Regions from separate parts of the Anaerobacillus sp. 63XJN7_5_ISO-PGPR-S23-430 genome, predicted to be linked through region 3. Evidence: riboswitches for the same ligand, from Rfam matches in the RefSeq annotation. Region 3 holds a riboswitch; each other region holds the start of a gene.
The links. A riboswitch is a leader RNA that binds a small molecule or an ion and turns the genes downstream of it on or off. The one in region 3 is predicted to bind cobalamin.
Positions count from the first base shown of each region.

Region 1 (5,652 bases), 520 kb from region 3:
AGCATCTCTCGAACCTTTGTGCCGCTTAGATGAATGTGAAATTCGCCATCGTGTGGACACGTTTTGGCAGTAGCCATGCTCGAACACTTGATACAATAAAACGCGTGCTCGAAGGCCATAATCTCAATGCCGATTTCGTCTTTTGCAAATTGGTGAAAAATGTTCTGCGCCGCGAACGTATCGTAATAATCGCCAACACCTGCGTGATCACGGCCGACGATAAAATGTGTGCAGCCAAAGTTCTTCCGAACGAGACTATGAAAAATCGCCTCGCGCGGGCCAGCATACCTCATCGCGGCTGGGAATACGGAGAGAATGACGCGATCAGACGGATAATAGTTTTCTAAAAGAGCGCTGTAGCTTTTCATCCGAATATCCGCTGGAATGTCATCTTTCTTCGTTTCGCCAACGAGTGGATGGATGAGAAGGCCATCAACGGTTTCAAGTGCCGTCTTTTGAAGGTATTCATGTGCGCGATGAATCGGATTGCGCGTTTGAAAGCCAACGATTGTTTTCCAGCCGCGCTGTTGGAATGTTTCTCTTAATTCTGCCGGCGTTTGAAAATGGTCTTGAAGAGCTGTTGGGTGCTGAAGGAGCGTGATTGGGCCACCGAGGTTAAACGCTTCCTGCTCGTACGTTTTTTGAACGCCTGGATGCTCAGCGTCGTTCGTTCCATAGACGCGTCGAGCTTCTTCTGTTTTGTCTGTTTCATAAATATCTTCTACTTCCATTAATCCATAGATTTCCCCGTCTTCACCCTTCAGGCAAACAGTAGGACTAGTAAAAATCTTGTCACGCGTTTCTTTGGATACAGAAAGCGTAATAGGCAAGCTCCAGATTGTCCCATTTGCGAGCCTCATTTTAGTTAAAACGTGCGTATAATCTGTTTGATTCATAAAGCCCGTTAACGGACTAAAAGCACCGATTGCGATCATATATAAATCGGATAAATTCCATGGTGTTAAGGTGACGACCGGAAACATTGTGGCCTTCTCGAGAAGCGCCAGGCGATCCTCTTCACATGGAATGCGGTTTATTAGCTGACCGCCATGTGGTTCTATCATAAATAAATCTCCCTTCTTGCTTGTTCACATATAGAGTTGCTACTAGCTTATGAAAGAAGGAGAGGAGAAGAGAGGGCTAATGAGAAAAATGGATGAGGGGTGTGTTTTTAAAGGGGGTCAGGCGCGAGCCTGACCCCCTTTAAAAACAACTGTCTCCGCACGAAAGACACTCCAACACATTCGAAGATATCCTCTCTTTTCCTTCTTGACCCTACTATCCTTTTGGACTACACTGTGTAGTGTGAGGTGGAAGCGATGAAAATTCATCAGTTCAAAACGAATGAAACAGGGTTAAACCGCTTTTTCGGCTCTCTTGAAGCGAAGGTTATGGACATACTCTTTGAAGGTCCAGAAATGACGATCAAAGATGTGAAACAGAAGCTTGATCAAGAGAAAAGTACGAACTTTAACACGGTTATGACGGTCATGAATCGTCTCGTGGATAAAGGAATTCTAGTAAAACGAGTTGAAAAGCGCACGTCAATGTTTAAGCCGCTTCTATCGAAAGAAGATTTTTTACAAACGCAATCGAAGGAATTAACAAAGGATCTAATGGATGAATTTGGTCCGCTTGCTGTGAATCATATGCTTGATGCGCTCGATGAAGCGGATCCAGTTTTGATCGAAAAGCTTGAGCAAAAAATCAAGCAGCTAAAGGAGAAGTAAGATGAGAATAAAACAGCCGCGATTTTTGTTTATGCTGTCTTTTTTTCTTGTAGCCACGATGATTGTTCAAATGTCACTATACAGTCTGCATTTATATTCGAACTGGACGCTTATGTTAAGCGTACTTGAAGCCTGCCATAATATGCTTCGCGCGATCGGTTTATCATCTATGAACATGCTATTAGAAGTTCTGATTCTCTCAACATTTTCATTAATCGTGATGATGATCGTGAAGCAAATTTATCGATATGTCACCTTTTCGAAACGGCTGTCGCTTCTTCGTGAAGACACTGTCACACAGGTAGTCATTCGGAATTTCGATTTAGGAAAGCAGGCACTCCAGGTGATTAGAAGCGATGAGCCTATCGCGCTTACATATGGAATGATTAAACCCAAAATAGTTCTTTCGACTGAACTAGTTAGCCTGTTGAGCAAAGAAGAGCTGCGCGCCGTGATTTATCACGAAACTTTTCATCAGCAGCATCGTGATCCATTGAAAAAATTTATCATCACCCTTCTCGTCCACGCGCTTTGGTACGTGCCGATTTTGAAATGGGTATCAAATCACTATCACACGCTACGCGAAATTGCCGCGGATCGGTTTGCGATGAAAGAAGCAAATATGCTTGATCTTAGTAGCGCGTTATTAAAACTATTAAAAAGCGATCACAGACAGCGTCATGCTTTTGCTGTATCTTTTGCGGAAACGTCTGTGAACGATCGCATACAACATATTCTTGCGCCAGAAAAAGAAGTGCACGTAACGTTGCCTGTTGGGACAGTACTTTACTCACTTTATATTGTGTTAGGGTTATCCATCATGTTTATGGTGGCGACACCCTAATTCTTTTTCGGAAACAAACACTACATATCGTAGTGTTAAAATTAGGAGGGAATTAATTTATGAATTTATCACAAAACGTTGCCCTTGTCGTACTACGAATCGTTCTCGGTCTTATTTTTACGGTTCACGGCCTAGATAAATTTGCTGGAGGGATTGGAAATACCGCTGGATTTTTCGAGAGCATTGGCATTTTGGGTGGTTTAGCGTATGTCGTTGCAACGATTGAACTAGTCGGAGGTCTTCTTATGATCGTAGGACTAGGCACACGCATTGTTTCTTTGCTTTTCATGATCGTCATGCTAGGAGCGATCTTTACGGTTAAACTAACGACAGGATTTATCGGAGGGTATGAATTGGATCTTGCTCTTCTCGGTATGTCAGTCGCTGTTTTGATTAGCGGAGGTGGAGCCATTTCCGTTGATTACAAATACTTTTCGAAACAATCATAGGAGGAAGAATCATGGCAAATAAGAATAAGAAAAAGCAACCGAACAAGCAAACAATAGCTAATGCGCAGAAAAAATCGAAAGCATGGATCTACTGGTTAGTGGCCGCTGTCGCTGCAGTTATCGTAATCGTGATCGTCGTTTCAAGCGGCTCGAGTTCTGATGGTTCAGAGGAAAAAGCGATGGAGCAACCATTTCTCGGTGATGAAAATGCGCAGGTAGAAGTGATTGAATTTGGAGATTACAAATGTCCTTACTGTAAAGCATTCGAACAGTCTTTTTTCCCGCAAATTGATCAAGAGTTAATTCAAACAGGGGAAATCAAATTCTCGTTTATCAACTATCCATTTATTAATGTTGATTCCGATCGCTCAGCGGAATTTGCTGAAGTGGTGTACCAGGAGCTTGGGAATGACGTGTTCTGGGAATTCCACTCATTAATGTATGAAAAGCAAACAGAAGGCACGGAAAAGCAGGACATCTACACAGAAGATTACCTTGTAGACACGCTAAAAGAAGTGACTGATGAAGAAAAAGCTGAACAGGTTCTTGCAGCTTTTAAAGATGGCGAAGGAGAAGCGGCGATCGACTACGACTTATCGAAAGCCCGTGATCTCGACGTTACTGGCACACCAGCTCTCTTTGTGAACGGCGAGCCGTTTGAAGGACAAACAATTGATGACCTGAAGAAAATGGTAGAAGAAGCGAAGGAAGAGTAAAGGAATTACCATCATTGTCCACCGTGGGTGGACAATGATGGTTTTTTGTTTGTGAAGGGGGTCAGGCGCGAGCCTGACCCCCTCAAAACACAACTGTTCCCCCCACTCCCGCAATCATGTATAATAAACCTGTTACCAATTACATAGTGATCGATTCAGGTGTCTTTTCAATGAAGACTTAATAGGGAAGCTGGTGCAATTCCAGCGCGGTCCCGCCACTGTAAATGGTCGCCTGCTGCAGAATCCACTGTTCGTAACAGCGAATGGGAAGGAGCAGCATGCGATAACCATGAGCCAGGAGACCTGCCTGAGTCTAGCGCGAACAGCCTACGAGGATAGGGATGTGCGAACGGATTCAGGTGCTGCCTTTGGCACACCGTTACTTCCATTCGACCATCTTCATGCCCTCGTGCGTGGGGATTTTTTAGTTTAGAGACATCAGAAAACAGGAGGAGAAACACACATGAAAAAGCTTTATTCACTACTCGTTTTACTTTTTCTCGTTACAGGAATCATCGCAGGTTGCGGAGCGAGTGAAGAGAACAGCGCGACAAATGAAGGAAATGCGAATACAGAGCAAGCTGAACAGTCAGAAGATAGCGCTTTCCCAGTAACGATAACGGATGCATTGGACCAGGATGTTACGATCGAAAAAGATCCTGAAAAAATTGTCTCCTTAATCCCGAGTAACACTGAGATCCTTTTCGACCTGGGAGCAGGGGAAGAAGTCGTTGGCGTATCTGACTTCGCCAACTATCCGGAAGAAACGGCTGATATCGAAAAAATCGGCGGCATGGAATTTAACGTGGAGAAAATCATTTCTCTAAAGCCTGATCTCGTACTTGCACACGGCTCAAGCGCACATAACTCAGAAGCAGGTCTACAGCAGCTTCGTGATGCTGGAATCACCGTACTCGTTGTGAACGATGCGAAAAGCTTCGATGAAGTGTACGCTTCCATCGAAATGATCGGACAAGCAACTGGTGAAACGGAAGAAGCGGAAACAACGATCGATGAAATGAAGCAAGATCTTGAAGACATTCAAGCAAAAGCAGAAAGCATTAGTGAAGAAGATCAGAAAAATGTCTTCGTCGAAGTTGCCCCTGCGCCTGAAATCTACTCTCCAGGGAAGAATACGTTTATGGATGACATGCTAACGATGATTCACGCGAAGAACGTGACGCACGATCAGGAAGGCTGGAACCAGGTGGATCAGGAAGCGATTATCGAAGCGAATCCTGACGTGATCATCACAACGTACGGCTACTATACAGAGAAGCCAGTTGAACAAGTGTTAAGCCGCGACGGCTGGCAGGACGTAACGGCTGTCAAAGAAGAGCAGGTTGTTGACGTACACTCTGACCTCGTTACGCGCTCTGGCCCTCGTCTTACTGAAGGAGTAGAGGAACTTGCAAAAGCGGTTTACCCGGATGTTTTTGCTGAATAAACGGTTCATTGCCTATCCGATTGCGATAGCACTCTTAATTGGTGCCATGCTCCTTGGCATTTCAATCGGTACTGTTTCAGTTCCAGTGCTTACCATTCTAAAATTAATCGGAAGCGAAGTTTTGCACCTTCCATTCATAGGCAAAACCGATCCAATGTTTACAACAATTGTGATGGATATTCGCTTGCCGCGCGTCATTTTGGCAGGTCTTGTGGGGGCGTCTCTTGCGATAGCAGGGGCCGCCTTTCAAGGTCTTTTGCGTAATCCACTAGCGGATCCGTACGTGCTCGGCGTTTCATCCGGAGCATCAGTTGGAGCGGTACTCGTGCTGTTTTTCAACCTGTCCATTCCGTTTGTCGGCATGTTCACCCTACCAGTTATGAGCATCGCTGCATCGATTCTCACGATTTTTCTCGTGCTCTTTTTCGCACGACAAATAGAGCGATCGATGCGCGTGGAGACGATC
Region 1 covers NZ_CM149686.1:3,957,363-3,963,014, reverse strand. Annotated here, with positions in the region: gene sat (sulfate adenylyltransferase) at 1-1,064, opposite strand, end outside; gene AC0VYJ_RS20405 (BlaI/MecI/CopY family transcriptional regulator) at 1,320-1,730, shown strand; gene AC0VYJ_RS20400 (M56 family metallopeptidase) at 1,732-2,574, shown strand; gene AC0VYJ_RS20395 (DoxX family protein) at 2,634-3,023, shown strand; gene AC0VYJ_RS20390 (DsbA family protein) at 3,035-3,739, shown strand; cobalamin riboswitch at 3,880-4,064, shown strand; gene AC0VYJ_RS20385 (ABC transporter substrate-binding protein) at 4,203-5,186, shown strand; gene AC0VYJ_RS20380 (FecCD family ABC transporter permease) at 5,170-5,652, shown strand, end outside.
Region 1: it holds a riboswitch for cobalamin, as region 3 does, so the genes downstream of both, AC0VYJ_RS20385 (ABC transporter substrate-binding protein) here and AC0VYJ_RS17995 (ribonucleoside-diphosphate reductase subunit alpha) in region 3, are expected to answer to the same signal.

Region 2 (5,652 bases), 1.3 Mb from region 3:
TATGAAGAGCTTGACCAATTGGATAAAATGACCGAGCGGTATACATTTCCTAAGCAGTTAGTTGCTGCTGCGATTGCAAGCGGTTGTTTTCTAATTATGTTTCAAGGGGAGTGGGGAGATTTTCTTCCGGCAGTTCTTGCAGGGGGAGGTGGCTTTTATAGTGTTTCACTATTTAACCGCCTTGTACCGATAAAATTCTTCTCAGAGTTCCTTGCTTCATTTGTCATAGGATTACTCGCTGTCCTTTTTGTGTCTACTGGAATCGGTGGGCAACTTGATAAAATTATTATTGGTTCAGTGATGCCACTTGTTCCTGGTCTATTAATCACGAATGCTGTAAGGGATTTAATGGCGGGGCATTTAATATCTGGCCTATCTAAAGGCGCAGAAGCCTTTCTTACCGCATTTGCGATTGGAGCAGGCATTGCCCTTGTTGTATCATTTTTATAGAAAGGGAGGACAATTATGACAATTATTGCTCAGGTTTTGACGAGCTTTGTGGCAAGTGCAGCGTTTGGATTATTATTTAACGCTCCTAAATCCTCCCTTATTAAAGGCGGGTTTGTTGGCATGTGTGGCTGGATGATTTATTACGGAATGGAGGCATCAGGTATTGATGCTGTCATCGCCACTGTAACAGCCTCATTTGTCATCGCTGTTATTAGTCAGGTTTTTGCAAAGGTGTATCGGACACCAGTCATTATATTTAGTGTAGCGGGGATTATTCCGCTTGTTCCAGGTGGTCTGGCTTACGATGCGATGAGGAATTTCGTTCAAAATGATTACAATAGTGCCATTAACCTTGCAGCCAGAGCATTTATGATATCGGGATCCATTGCAGTAGGGTTAGTATTTTCGGAAGTGATCAATCAAATCATACGGCATTCCACACTCGCAAGGGGGCAGAAATAGGTCTTCATCCTTTTGCAATGTAGGCATTCATTATGATAACGTTTAGTTGGATAACTGTGTCGAACGGTGTCAAATAATGTTAGTATCTGGGGAGGATCAATAATGAAAACCTATCCCCATCTCGGGTTGTTAACAATTCGATTGGTCGTAGGTATGCTTTTTTTTGCTCATGGTTTTTTAAAGTTTTCTGAAGGGATCACGAATACAGTAGCTTTTTTTGAGACAATCGGTATTTCTGGTTTTCTTGCTTATGTTGTGGCTATAGTTGAGTTAACTGGAGGAGTTTTGATGATTCTCGGCTTAGGAACGCGAATTGTCAGCGTACTGTTTTCCATGATTTTATTAGGAGCTCTTCTCTTTGTAAAGAGATCAACTGGAATGCTGGGCGGTTATGAACTAGACATTGCTTTTCTAGCTATGTCAGTGTCTTTATTTCTAGGAGGCGGCGGTCCATATAGTCTTTCAACATACCTTAAGAGAAAAGGTTGGTCGTTTAAGATCGATCAGGAGAAAGTAACAAAGGATTAAAGAGGAAGTGACTGAATGGCTAAACCAAAAAAGAAGTTAAAACCGGGTGCCAGATGGTTATTATTATTTGCGGGACTCGTTATTCTATTTTTGTTTATTAACTTTCTGTTTCATCCATTTGCAAATACAAAAGGATTTAAATTAGATTCTCAACCGCACTTGGGTGAGGAAACAGCGCCAGTTGAAATTGTGCAATTTGGTGATTATAAATGCTCTTCATGTCAATCCTTTAATGAATCTTTGCTTCCAAAAATCCAAGAGGAATTATTAGCAACTGAGAAAGCAAAATTTTACTTTGTCCATTATCCGTTCCTCTATAAAGATTCCACGAGGGCTGCTGAATTTGCTGAGGTTGTTTATCAAGAATTAGGTAATGATGTATTTTGGCAATTTCATCATGTTCTGTATGACAAACATAAAAAAGGATCTGAGACGAAAGATGTTTTAACTGAATCTTTCTTAACGAAAACCCTTAGTGGTCTAGTTAGTGAAGAAGAAACGGACAGAGTTGTTAAAGCCTATAAGAGTGGTGCAGGTGAGAAACGAGTAGAAGCTGACCTTGCTTATGCAAATAAAAAGAATGTTTCAGAAACGCCTACCTTATTTGTAGATGGTAAGCGTTTTGACGGAACTAGTTTATCTGAATTAAAACAAATGGTTGAGGATTCAACCGACGAATAAATAAAGGCGCTGTGAAGGCGTCTTTTTTTTGTTGCATTCTAATTAATTGGTTCCTCTGCAGGCGGAAAAATCATTAAATAAACGTTTGTTTAAGGTATAAATAGTTAAACAAACGTTTGATTAACGAATGGTATTGACTTTTGGATCCCCGGCATGAAGAATAGAGAAGTACAATTGAATAAAATGGAAAAGGTGTACTGATTCCAGTACTTAATAGGGAAATTGGTGAAAATCCAATGCGGTCCCGCCACTGTAAGAAGTAAGGACGGTGCGTTACCCCACTTATCAATGATAGGGAAGGGGCATTCGTTCAACAAAGCTTCAAGCCAGGAGACCTGCCTTTTCTAAAGCACTGATTGACCTACGGACGATAGGGGGGTGTAACGGAGAAGACTGGGAAAAGTCTATTTGTTATGCATGCTCTTATGAAAAGAGTATGCATTTTTTATTGTTTAGAAAAGGAGAGATGATATGAAAAAGAATGTAAGCGAATCAAGAGTGTATAAGAGCAGCCGTATTTTTCCGCCTGACCTTAACAGCCATGGAACATTATTTGGGGGTAAACTCCTTGCCGATATGGATATGCTAGCATCAATCGCGGCGACAAGGCATTCTCGTCTAGAATGCGTGACAGTGTCTATGGATACGGTGGAGTTTTTACATCCTATAACGGAAGAGGATTCGATTCATTATGAAGCTTTTGTCATATGGACAGGTAAAAGCTCAATGGAAGTTTTTGTGAAAGTAAACGCCGAACACCTTTTAACGGGTGCCAATCGTATAGCAGCGACGTGTTTTATTACGTTTGTAGCCCTTCTCGACGGTAGACCAATGAAAGTACCTGGAATTCAGCCGGAAACTGAAGGGGAAAAGCAGCTTAACGAGCTAGCCCAAAAAAGAGCTCAAACAAGATTAGATCGTAAAGAAACAAGCAAGAATCTAGGGGGAATCCTAACGTTGTTATAACCAGAAAAGAGGGCTGGAGTATTCCGGCTCTCTTTTGTTAGTCGTGAGACATTTTATCGTTATATTTTGGTTCATTCCTAAAAGATGGTAGTTTTGTATTTAAAACCACATTTAGCTGATTGGAGAGGGAATCACCCCTCACTCTTATAGAAACAATATTTACGAGAGAGGTTCCTTTTTAGATCCCCTGGAATCGGAAACTTTTTGTGGAAATCAAGTTAGTAAAAGAGTGTTGAGTGGTATAGGGATGAGAGTGAAATGAATAAAAACAAAGGAGACGGCCAATGTGGATTAGACATGATTTCTTCAAGTATATAACAGGTATTATTCTATTATTAATCTGTTTTTTCTTTTTGACAGAATTAGATTTATTGAAACCGGTGAAAACAATTATAGGTACATTGTTTTATCCAGTACTAATTGCTGGTTTTTTGTATTATGCAATCAAGCCTATTGTTAAGTTATTAAAAAAGATTCCATTTGTATCAGATATTGTCGCGATTTTAATTGTGTTTATAGGGATTGCGGGTATCCTCTATACTGGATTCACTTTTCTAGCAAATCCGATTCAGAGTCAGGTTTCAGAGTTTTCGAAGGAGTTGCCTGAGAAGCTGAAAGAATCAGCAAAAGAAGCTGAGAAAATGATGGAGAAAAATGATATGGGGATGCTTTCTGTAGAAAACCTTCAACAAAAAGCAACGAGCTATTTAGGTAATTTAACGCAAAGCCTCGGTGATCATATTATGCAGGTTGTGAGTGCATTAACAAGTGCTACGACAGTCCTTGTAATCGTACCTTTTGTCTTATTCTATTTTCTTAAAGATGATCATAAATTAAGCCCATTTCTCCTAAGATTTATTCCAAATAAACATCAGGGTGAAGGAGAACAGATCCTTCATAAGGTTGATAAAACTTTATCGGCCTATATTATCGGACAAATTATTGTAGCAATCGTAGACGGTGTCCTAATGTATGTTGGTTATTTAATCATTGGACTACCTTATGCATTAATATTAGGACTATTTGTGATGATCACAGCAGTGGTCCCATTTTTCGGACCAATTATTGGTGTGATACCTGCTCTGGTTGTCGCTTTAACACAAGAACCGATGTTAGCCTTGTATGTGATTATTATTACGATAGTTGTTCAACAGTTAGAAGGAAACCTGGTAGCGCCTGTTGTCTTAGGTAAAAGGTTAAACATACACCCTTTAACCATCATTTTACTACTAATTGTAGCAGCGGCTTTATATGGGTTCATTGGGATGCTGATTGCTATTCCACTTTACTCCGTCATTAAGGTCATCGTTAAGAATTTCTATGAATTTTATCGAATACGGCATCGATCCGAATTAACTGAATAACGGTAAAAGCCCCTACTTCATTGAGAAGTAGGGGCTTTTATTTGAGTAACACCTAAAAACATGTTGAGTAATCGCCTTATAAATAAATATGTGCAAGACGCTCATATGATTTTCTTCGCTCATCAAAATCATGTATGTTTGTGAGAACCATGAATTCTTCAGTTTGATAGTGTTCGGCTAATTCGTCGATTTTCTTCTTTACTGTTTCTCTAGATCCGATTATCATTCGTTTTCGATTATTTTTTATTCGTTCTTCTTCCGTTACTGTATAACGGTGCTGTTTAGCTTCGTCAATGGATGGCACTCGACTATCAAGACCTTTTTCTACTCGCAGAAGCCAGAGATCCTGACTTAAAGCAAGTTCTTCCGCCTCTTCGTCAGTTTCTCCACATACGACGAATAGGGCAATAATAGCTGAAGGAGAAGGACTATAATAAGTAGGTTGGAACAGTTGATAGTAAGTTTGGAGGGCGTTTTTACCTCGATCAGGTTTAATAAAATGCCCAAAGACATAGCCAATGCCCAATTCTGCTGCTTTTTTAGCACTATTCTCACCCATACCTAATAGCCAAAGAGAAGGGGGTGAGTCGGTTTGAGGAGCTGCTTTTATGCCGGCAAACTCGTGTCCTCTCGGCATAGAGTCAGTCAAGTAGTGGGAGAGCTCTTCTAATTGACGTGGGAATTCATTCAAGCTTTTATTAATGCCATCTGTTAAAGCTAATCGTGTTTTTGCTGTACCACCGGGTGAACGGCCGACTCCAAGGTCAACACGTCCTGGATGAAGAGCTTCTAGTTGTCGGAAATTCTCTGCCACTTTGAATGGACTATATTGTGGAAGCAGGACACCACCAGAGCCTACCTTGATATTAAAGGTTGAGGCTGCGATGTGAGACATCATAATCTCTGGAGAGGTGCTGGCAAGCCCTTTTGTACTATGGTGTTCTGCAAACCAGTATCGGTAGTATCCAAGAGCTTCTGCAGTACGTGCGAGTTCACGCGTATGCTCAAGTGTTTTATAGGCATCACTCCCTGAAGGTATAGGGACTTGATCAAGAATGCTTAATGTAACCATGGTCAGACTCCTTCCGCTTTATTAAGTAGTATTAACCTTCTATCATTATCGTAACGCGATAGGAAGGTATGTGATAGTAAGACGACTTTGTGTTTAAAATTTATTGTGAAACATTGAACAAACTTATTG
Region 2 covers NZ_CM149686.1:413,153-418,804, forward strand. Annotated here, with positions in the region: gene AC0VYJ_RS02235 (threonine/serine exporter family protein) at 1-450, shown strand, start outside; gene AC0VYJ_RS02240 (threonine/serine exporter family protein) at 466-912, shown strand; gene AC0VYJ_RS02245 (DoxX family protein) at 1,015-1,440, shown strand; gene AC0VYJ_RS02250 (DsbA family protein) at 1,456-2,121, shown strand; cobalamin riboswitch at 2,295-2,478, shown strand; gene AC0VYJ_RS02255 (acyl-CoA thioesterase) at 2,593-3,087, shown strand; gene AC0VYJ_RS02260 (AI-2E family transporter) at 3,372-4,451, shown strand; gene AC0VYJ_RS02265 (LLM class flavin-dependent oxidoreductase) at 4,528-5,523, opposite strand.
Region 2: it holds a riboswitch for cobalamin, as region 3 does, so the genes downstream of both, AC0VYJ_RS02255 (acyl-CoA thioesterase) here and AC0VYJ_RS17995 (ribonucleoside-diphosphate reductase subunit alpha) in region 3, are expected to answer to the same signal.

Region 3 (5,652 bases):
CCTGCCGCAACTGCTCCTGAAGAAACAAGAAGTACTTCATGTCCTTCCTGACGAAGTAATGTGAGGGCGTTAACATGATCAATGAGCTTAACTAGATCAATTTCTCCCTTACCGTTTGTTAATGAACTGCTCCCAATCTTAACAACAATTCGCTTCTTTCTCATGTTACATCTCCTTATATGAATACGTTCTTTCACGTTAAAGTACAAAATGATTTTAAGTATCTTACCACAAAATTTCTTTTTTGTCGTACATTACTTTCACTCTTAATGTCTAAAAAAAAAGATCAACTCATTATTTGAGTTGACCTTTCTCTCATTTCTTTATAAATCATCAAACCCATTATCATCAGACACTTTTGTATACTGACGTGATTTCTGTTCGAAGAAATCACTTTTCCCAGCGTTCACATCCGCGTAGGCTTTGATCCACCGCATAGGGTTCTCTCGGTGACCTTCAAATGGGCGTTCGATACCAAGCTGATTGACGCGATTGTTTGCCATAAATTTAATGTAGTCATTGAGTTCGTTCATTGTAATACCAGGGAATCGATTACCAATAATGTATTCTCCCCATTTCATCTCAAGCTCAGCAGCTTCACGAAATGTATTCGTGATGAAATCATGATTTTCTTTCGTATTCAGTTCAGGATGCTCATTGAATAATTCTTTCACTATATTAACGAACAACGTCACATGCAGCTGCTCATCGCGGTTAATATAGTTAATCATTGTTGAGGTAGACACCATCTTTTGATTTCGAGCAAGGTTATAAAAGAAAGCGAACCCGGCGTAGAAGAAAAGTCCTTCAAGAATAATGTCATAAACAATCGATTCAAAAAACGTTTGTGGTGTTGGATTTTTAACAAATGCTTCATAACCAGAAGCAATAAATTGGTTTCGTTCTAAGAGCACGTCATCATGCTTCCAATATTCAAAAATGCGGTCTTGCTCATTTTTATTTACAATGGAAGAAAGTACATAGCTATATGACTGATTATGTACAACTTCCTGGAACGAAAGCACCTGCATGAGCGCAGAAAGGCTTGAATCTGTTAAATAATCCGCAACCTTACTTGAATAATCAGTTTGAATCGAATCTAGGAAGGCAAGAAGGCCAATAATTTTCTTAAACGTATCTTGCTCATCTTCGCTTAATGCTTCCCATTGCTTCACGTCGTTCGACATATTAATTTCAAACGGAGTCCAAAAGTTTCCTAACATATTTTTGTACATAGGATATGCCCAGCTAAAACGGACATCATCCCAATTTAAAACGTTTGAGCTTTCCCCATTGATAATTCCAGTCGAGCTATTTGGTGCGGAGACATCGTATAGCTTTCTTTGTTGAATCGTAGTCAATTCCAATTCCTCCTTTAGCTTGCGCAACTTTCACAGTCGTCAATATCTACAGATGTACTTCGTGTATAGTAGGTTGTTTTCAAACCTTTTCTCCAGGCTGTTATATGAATGTTCAGTAAGTCTTTCGCTTTTACAGTACTTTGCACATAGATATTAAACGATATTGATTGGTCCACATGACGCTGTCTGGCTGCATTCTGCTCAATACTCCAAAGCTGATCAATGTGATAAGCCGATTTGTAATACCAGGTCGTTTCAGGTGAAAGATCAGGCGCTGTAACAGGAATTTTATAGTTCTTCTTTTCCTCAGAGTATTCTTTTTGAAAAATCGGATCGATTGATGCTGTTGATCCGGCTATTAAACTTGTTGAACTGTTAGGGGCAACCGCTAAAAGATAGGCGTTTCTGACACCATTCGTTTGGACCCTTTCCTTAAGGGACTGCCATTTTTCACTAACGTAACCTCGTTGATTAAAGTACTCCCCATTTTGCCAATCAGAGCCTTCAAAGAGAGAGTAGCTTCCTTTTTCAACGGCAAGCTCATGACTTGCCTGTATCGTTAAATAATTGATTGTTTCATATAGTTCGTCCGCATAGTCTGCCGCTTCATGACTTTCCCAGACAATCTCTTTTTTCGCAAGGAGGTGATGCCAACCAAACGTTCCAAGACCAATGCTTCTATACTTCTCATTCGTTAACTGGGCTTGAGGCACTTCGATCGTATTAATATCGATCACGTTATCCAGCATTCTTACTTGAATTGGAATTAATCGCTCTAGTGCATTAGCTGTAACCGCACGCCCAAGATTAATACTTGATAGATTACAAACGACATAGTCACCAGGCGTTTTCGTAATGATAATCTTACCGTCTTTCGTGAATTCCTCTTCAACGGTCGTTGCACTCATATTTTGCATAATTTCCGTACAAAGATTGGAAGCATAGATCATACCAGCATGCTTATTCGGATTCGCTCGATTCACCGTATCTCGATAGAACATATAAGGCGTCCCAGTTTCCAATTGTGATTTCATGACTCGCTTCATAATCTCAATAGCCGGCACGGTTTTTCTTGAAAGCTCAGGATGGTTCACACATTGCCTATATTTCATACGAAACTCTCCTGATCCTTTTTCTTTGTCATACACATCTTCTAGTGAAAAGCCCATCACCTGGCGTACTTCATGAGGATCAAATAAATGCCAGTCTCCACGGTCTTCCACTGCTTCCATAAAGATATCTGGAATACAAAGACCCGTGAAAAGATCATGTGTCCTCATTCGTTCGTCTCCGTTATTAAGCTTGGCATCAAGAAATTCGAAAACATCCTTATGCCAGACATCAAGATAAACAGCAACAGCACCTTGACGCTGTCCTAGCTGGTCTACGCTCACAGCTGTATTGTTTAATTGCTTCATCCACGGTAAAACCCCAGATGAATTTCCTTTAAACCCTTTAATATCACTACCACGAGAACGAATTTTCCCGAGATATGCTCCAATTCCTCCACCATTTTTCGAAACGGTCGCTACATCTGTATTGCTGTCATAGATTCCTCTAAGACTGTCATCCACCGTATCGATAAAGCATGAGCTTAGCTGTCCATAGCTTTTTCCTGCATTTGAAAGAGTAGGCGTTGCTACTGTCATATATAAATTAGATAGCGCCCAATACGCTTCTTCAATTAGATTTAATCTCTTATCTTTTGGTTCATTTACCATGAGCGTCATAGCAATGACTAGAAAGCGCTCTTGAGGTAATTCATACACATTCTTATCATGATCTGTAGCTAGATAGCGGTCTGCGAGCGTTCGTAGTCCGATGTATGTAAACAAACGATCTCTTGATGGCTCGATTAACTTAGCAACTTGCCCTACTTCATTCTTGGAATAAGACTGAAGGAGTGCCTTGTTATAAATCCCTTCATCTGTCAGCTGTTGAAGAAGGCGATAGAAGCTTCCCCCACCATATACCTCTTTCTCAGAACGATGTGAAAGAGATTTACGATAGAGCGAATGAAGATGAAAAGCTGCTGCCACATAAGTCCAGTCAGGTTCTGTTGCGCTGATTCGTTCAAGGGCATTTAAAACTAGAATGTTACCAACCTCTTCTTGCGTTGATTCTTCTGAAATACCATCAATTGTTTTTTCAATAAAACTCTCACTAGCAAGTGACGGGTACTCATCTAGGAGCGTTCTTACTTCCTCCATCATTTTTGTTACTGTCATTTCTGCTACAGTACTCATATACCTCTCTCCTTTATCCATCCAAAATAAAAAGCTCACTCTCGGAAGAGTGAGCCTGGAGAAAACGACAACGTATAAATGGACATACTCGTACATTTACCCTGCCATTTCTCACCCTCAACCCCCGAAGAATAGAAACGTTTTTGACTATACGGCAGGTCTACTGGCTTGTGCTTCTTCCTTGGCAAGCCTTCCCGGAATTAACTCCAGTGGTTTCTTGCCTCGTCCACACGACAGTTGCGGGGACAGCTCCGGATTCGACCGGATTCCCTATTAAGTCGTTCTACGACACCGTATACTCAATTATTAAATTACGTACATTTTACCCATATATAGTATTCCAAACATTTATATATCACTAAATATTGATAACTCCATCTTACATGATGCTTTAATTTAGCACAAGCTTTATTGTTACATTGACTTAGATTTATTTCAACTCTAAAGACACTCACCTATCACTTTCAACCTGCTCATGCATATATTGTTGATACCTAAAAAAGTTTCCTGAAGGAAAGAAAGGTGAGTATGATGAAAAGATCATCTTCGGTTAATTTTAAGAAATTGGCTGGCTATACACAACTCTGTCAGAAATTCGGTATTTTGAGTGAACAAGAAAGCAAAGAAATTCTACAAAAGTTAAGTGAGCATAAAACATAAAGTTCTAACTACGATTGAAAAGGAATCGAGATCACGATCCTTCCTCCCTTTTTATTGTCTTCGGCGTAAATGTTACCATTATGCTTTTCTACTATTGTTTTCGTAATCGATAGACCAATGCCAGAACCTGACTTGTCACCTGTATAAAATCGTTCAAAAACGCGCTCTGGATTCTCGCCAAAGCCTTTACCATCATCTTCAACCTCAATATAAACTTGACGATTATCTTGGTGGACATGTACTTCTATAACGGATGAAGCGAATCGAAGGGCATTACCGAAAATATTCATAAAAGCTTGCTTCATTTTATCACTGTCCATCTTAAGGTCTATGGTATGATCAATGTCATACCTTACCTCTATTTGCCGTTGATGTGCAAGTGGTTTTACCACAGTGATGACTTCCATCAACACGTGATGAAGATCGACTACTTCATAAGTAAAAGATTCATCTACTGTTTCTAACCTAGTTAAATAAGAAATGTCCTGCACGATCTTTTTTAAACGCTGCGTTTCTTTCACGATCACTTCAAGACTATACTCGACGTCCTGTCCTACGATTACTTCATCTAGAATCCCTTCCGCATTCCCTTGAATGGCCATTAGAGGTGTTTTTAATTCATGAGACGCATTTTGAAGGAATTCCTTCTGATCAAAATCATTTTTTCGAAGTTGCTCCGTTAGTTCTTGAAATGTCTTAGCAAGTTCATTGATTTCATCCTTTGTTTTAAGCGTCAACGGGGGTTGTTCCTTGCGCATCGTAAATTCCCTCATGTGATTGGCAAGTAATCGAGTTGGCCCCGCTATTCCTTTCTGCATAATAGCAGCAAGGAGCACGGCAACAGCAGCAGATACTAAAAGACTAACAGCCTGTGATTGCTGAATAATCCGATTGAAACCTTCAAGACTTTCTACCTTCGTAAATAGCACAATACTGCCAACTTGCTCTCGTGAAAGACTAATTGGCACTTCCTCTGTAACATATAATTTTCCTTTGTTTTCTTCATAATCAATTCGAACCACTTCATCGACATTCGAATAAATTGCCTTCTCGTTTGCATTATAAATTATAAATTGAGATGAGATTAAATTGCCTGCCATTTCAATTCTTCTGCGATCAAGTAACCCATTAGGTGGATTTTCGCCCTTCCACTGTCGATCTTCGAGCATCTGACTAATTTGCAATCCCTCTTTTTGCAGCTGTTCTCTCGTTTCGCGCACAAGATATTCTTGAAATAAATATTGAAATGAAATAGTAGTAATAAGCAGAATAACAACAATAAGAACGATATAACTAAGAAACAATTTGGTACCGATATTAAACTTCTTCATCGATTTTATAGCCGTACCCCCAAACTGTTGCAATCTTCGCTTGCGCATTTGCAT
Region 3 covers NZ_CM149686.1:3,440,790-3,446,441, forward strand. Annotated here, with positions in the region: gene proB (glutamate 5-kinase) at 1-164, opposite strand, end outside; gene AC0VYJ_RS17990 (ribonucleotide-diphosphate reductase subunit beta) at 324-1,361, opposite strand; gene AC0VYJ_RS17995 (ribonucleoside-diphosphate reductase subunit alpha) at 1,376-3,607, opposite strand; cobalamin riboswitch at 3,744-3,918, opposite strand; gene AC0VYJ_RS18000 (hypothetical protein) at 4,139-4,267, shown strand; gene AC0VYJ_RS18005 (sensor histidine kinase) at 4,276-5,646, opposite strand; gene AC0VYJ_RS18010 (response regulator transcription factor) at 5,585-5,652, opposite strand, start outside.